2 regions of the Streptomyces sp. NPDC059875 genome follow, and region 2 is predicted to be linked to the other one. Evidence: riboswitches for the same ligand, from Rfam matches in the RefSeq annotation. Region 2 holds a riboswitch; the other holds the start of a gene.

Region 1 (2,194 bases), on a different contig from region 2:
CACCTACACCCTGCGTGCCGGGCTCGGCGTGCGCCGCGTCCACGTACGCCATGGCGATCGGCTTTCCGAGCGTCGGGGACGGGGCGCCGGAGGTGACCTCGCCGATGACCTCGCCGTTCGCGACGACCGCCATGCCGGCGCGCGGGACGCGGCGGCCCTCGGCGATCAGGCCGACGAGCTTGCGCGGCGGGTTGGTGGCGGCGCGCTCGGCGGCGGCCTCCAGGGCCTTGCGGCCGACGAAGTCGCCCTCGTTGGTCGTCTTCTCGAACTTCACGACCCGGCCGAGGCCCGCGTCGAACGGGGTGAGCGAGGTGGTCAGCTCGTGCCCGTACAGCGGCATGCCCGCCTCCAGGCGGAGCGTGTCACGGCAGGACAGGCCGCAGGGGATGAGCCCGACCGGGGCGCCGGCCTCGGTCAGCGCCTTCCAGACGCCCTCGGCGTGCTCGGGCTTCAGGAACAGCTCGAAGCCGTCCTCGCCGGTGTAGCCGGTACGGGCGATCAGCGCGGGGACCCCGGCGACCGTGCCCGGGAGGCCGGCGTAGTACTTCAGACCGTCCAGGTCGGCGTCGGTGAGCGACTTCAGGATGCCGGGGGACTCCGGGCCCTGGACGGCGATCAGGGCGTACGCGTCACGGTCGTCCCGTACCTCGGCGTCGAAGCCGGCCGCGCGCTCGGTCAGCGCGTCGAGGACGATCTGCGCGTTGGAGGCGTTGGCGACGACCATGTACTCCTGGTCCTGGAGCCGGTACACGATCAGGTCGTCGAGGATGCCGCCGTCCTCCTGGCAGATCATCGTGTAGCGGGCCCGGCCGAGGCCCACGGTGGAGATGTTGCCGACCAGGGCGTGGTCGAGGAGCTCGACGGCCTGCGGACCGGTCACCGTGATCTCGCCCATGTGGGAGAGGTCGAAGAGGCCGGCCTTGGTGCGGACGGCGTTGTGCTCGTCGCGCTCGCTGGCGTAGCGCAGCGGCATGTCCCAGCCGGCGAAGTCGGTCATGGTCGCGCCCAGCGAACGATGCAGCGCATCGAGGGCGGTCAGGCGGGGTGCAGTGCTCATGGGGTGGCTCCCGGGTCCCAAGGGCGGAAAACATGACGGGCGAGGACGTCCTCCCCATCTGTCATGGAACCTGAGAGGTTCACCGAGAGCATCTCGTCACCGAGAGGTCGGCTTGCACCTTGGGTGGGAACGCCACACGACGTCCCGCTTTTCAGATCTGCCTCATCCACGCGGTACGGGGCCTGAGAGATTCAAGGGAGGGTCTTGCTCCTTCGGCGCCCGGGGCCCACCGTGGTGGTTCCGGGACTCTCCCGCGCGGATTCGAGCGGCCGGTATGAGGTTGTGTGCGCTTGGCGCGCACATCATTGCACGCGGGGTCTGATCGGCAAATCGCTTGTGCCTCATTACCGCTTCTTTACACTTCGTGGGCAGGGGGGTCCTCGGACCCGACAGGGGGAGAAACGATGACGATCCAGCACACCGGCGCCTACGCCACGGGCGCGGGTCTCACGGCCCAGCGGGCCCGGGCCAGGACCCGAAGGCGCGGCTCCGCCACGTCCCTGCTGCGCGATCTGCGCGAGCGCGGCGGTCGCGGCCCGCGCGTGCTCTCCTTCGCCGCCGGTGACCTCGTCGTCGTCTCCGGGCTGCCCGGCAGCGGCAAGTCGACGCTCATGCGGCGCGCGGCCGAGGGCCTGGGCATCGATTCGCAGGACGCCCGCGAGCGCTGGGAAGCACGACTGCCACGCTTCCTGCCGTACGCGGTCTACCGCCCGCTGGCCCGGATCGCCCACTACGCCGGACTGCGCCGGGCGCTGCGCTCCGGGCGGAGCGTGGTCGTCCACGACTGCGGCACCCAGTCCTGGGTGCGGAACTGGCTCGCCCGCGAGGCCCGCCGCCGGGGCGGCGCGCTGCACCTGGTCCTGCTCGACGTCACACCGGCCGCCGCCCGGGAGGGGCAGCGCGAGCGCGGCCGAGGGGTGTCGGGATACGCCTTCGCCCGGCACCGCCGGGCCGTCGGCCGGCTGCTGCACTCCGTCGAGTCCGGCCGTCTGCCGCGGGGCTGCGCCTCGGCGACCCTCCTCGACAGGGACGCGGCGGGTGCCCTCCGGAGGATCACGTTCCGCGAGCACTGACGGCTGCCGGGCGATCCGGACCGGGGTGCTCCGGGGATGCGGACCGGGTGCGCGGGGGCCCGGA
Region 2 (2,194 bases):
GCGCTTCGAGGAGCCGGGGTCTGCGCCGGGGCGGGTGCGGACGTTTCTCGTGGACGATCCGGAGCTGGAGGTCGGGGAGCCGCTGCCCTTGGTGGGGGGCGGGGCGGGTACGGCGGCGGTCGCGTAGTGGGGTGCGCCCGGCCTTCGGCCGGGCTTGTCGTTCCCACCCGCACCACCCGTGCAACTCGGATGAAGAGGTGCGGGCCTTCCCGTGGGTGGCTGGACGCCGTCGGCGGCCGTGGGATGCGTCCGTGCTGGCGGGCGCGGTGAAGTCGTCAGGCTTCTTCTTGGCCGGCCAGGCGGCCGAAGTCGTGGTCTGGGGGTGGTGGGGGTGGGAGGGCGATGTTGTAGTGGCGGTAGAGCTGGAGCTCTTGTTCCGGGGAGAGGTGGCGGCCCACGCCGAAGTCCGGGGCGTCCTTGATCAGGGACCGGTCGTACGGGATGTGGAGGCCGTCCCCCGCCAGTTCGCTCGGCTCGAGGGGGACGAAGGCGTCCCGGCTGAAGAGGCCCGTGCGGACCGCGGCCCACTCCGGTACCCCGGTCGCGTCGTCCAGGTACACCTCGTCCACGGTCCCGATCTTGTGTCCCTCGCGGTCGAACGCCTTGCGGCCGATCAGGCTGCGCGGATCGATGTCGGTCTGCACGGTCCCTCCAACTGGTCGCAACTGCTCTACAAAGACTACGAAAGTGCACATCTGGGATGTCGGCCACTTGAGCGATGGGACCGGGAACCTCGCTGGTAGGCTGGCTGTGGCTGTCGACCCTGTGCGGGAGAGTCCTCCGGAGAAACCTTTCGGAGGCGCCGAAGGAGCAAATCCTCCCCGGAATCTCTCAGGCCCCTGTACCGCACGGACGAGGTCACTCTGGAAAGCAGAGCGGAGGTCCGACGGCATCCGCTCTCACCGACGGTGAAAACCGGCGAGCCGTTTTGGCGTGCCGGTGAAGCTCTCAGGTTGAGATGACAGAGGGGGAGGCCGTCCGGGCACCCGCGCCGTGGTGTCCCTCGCAGGTCGTGACGACCAGGAGGCCTCCGTACATGACCGCCAACCGCACTCCGCTCTCCGAACTCGAACAGGGCATCCCGTTCGAGCAGCGGCACATCGGGCCCGACGCCGAAGCCCGGGCCAAGATGCTCGCGCAGGTCGGCTACGGCTCCCTCGACGAGCTCACGGCCGCCGCCGTGCCGGACGTGATCAAGAACGCCGAGGCGCTGGGCCTGCCCGCCGCCCGCACCGAGGCCGAGGTCCTCGCCGAGCTGCGTGAGCTCGCCGACCGCAACCAGGTCCTCGCCCCGATGATCGGCCTCGGGTACTACGGGACCTTCACCCCGCCGGTGATTCTTCGGAATGTCATGGAGAATCCGGCCTGGTACACCGCCTACACGCCCTACCAGCCCGAGATCTCTCAGGGCCGCCTCGAGGCGCTGCTCAACTTCCAGACCATGGTCGCCGACCTCACCGGTCTGCCCACCTCCGGCGCCTCGCTCCTCGACGAGGGCACCGCGGCCGCCGAGGCCATGGCGCTCTCCCGCCGGGTCGGCAAGGTCAAGAACGGTGTCTTCCTCATCGACGCCGACGCCCTGCCGCAGACCATCGCCGTCATCGAGACCCGCGCCGAGCCGACCGGCGTCGAGGTCGTCGTGGCGGATCTCAGCGAGGGCATTCCGGCAGAGATCGCCGAGCGCGGCGTGTTCGGCGTGCTCCTGCAGTACCCGGGTGCTTCCGGTGCCGTCCGTGACATCAAGCCGCTCATCGACGCGGCCCACGAGCTCGGTGCGATCGTCACCGTCGCCGCCGACCTGCTCGCGCTGACCCTGCTCACCTCGCCCGGTGCTCTCGGGGCCGACATCGCCGTCGGCACCACCCAGCGCTTCGGTGTGCCCATGGGCTTCGGCGGACCCCACGCCGGCTACATGGCCGTCCAGGACAAGCACGCCCGCTCGCTGCCCGGCCGCCTCGTCGGCGTCTCCGTCGACGCCGACGGCAACAGGGCGTACCGCCTGGCCCTGCAGACCCGTGAGCAGCACATCCGCCGCGAGAAGGCCACCAGCAACATCTGTACGGCTCAGGTGCTGCTCGCCGTCATGGCCGGCATGTACGCCGTCTACCACGGTCCCGACGGCCTGAAGCAGATCGCTCAGCGCGTCCACCGGTACGCCACCGTGCTCGCCGCCGGCCTCACCGCCGGTGGCGTC

Evidence for each region. A riboswitch is a leader RNA that binds a small molecule or an ion and turns the genes downstream of it on or off. The one in region 2 is predicted to bind glycine.
Region 1: linked by a shared signal. The riboswitch ahead of gcvT (glycine cleavage system aminomethyltransferase GcvT) and the one ahead of gcvP (aminomethyl-transferring glycine dehydrogenase) in region 2 are both predicted to bind glycine.

The regions. Positions count from the first base shown of each region.
Region 1 is NZ_JBHWJZ010000002.1:368,157-370,350, forward strand. Features, by position in the region: gene gcvT (glycine cleavage system aminomethyltransferase GcvT) at 1-1,057, opposite strand, end outside; glycine riboswitch at 1,219-1,321, opposite strand; gene ACFV9D_RS03590 (AAA family ATPase) at 1,462-2,130, shown strand.
Region 2 is NZ_JBHWJZ010000049.1:10,212-12,405, forward strand. Features, by position in the region: gene ACFV9D_RS35555 (DNA polymerase IV) at 1-127, shown strand, start outside; gene ACFV9D_RS35560 (PRC-barrel domain-containing protein) at 276-644, opposite strand; glycine riboswitch at 759-857, shown strand; gene gcvP (aminomethyl-transferring glycine dehydrogenase) at 1,037-2,194, shown strand, end outside.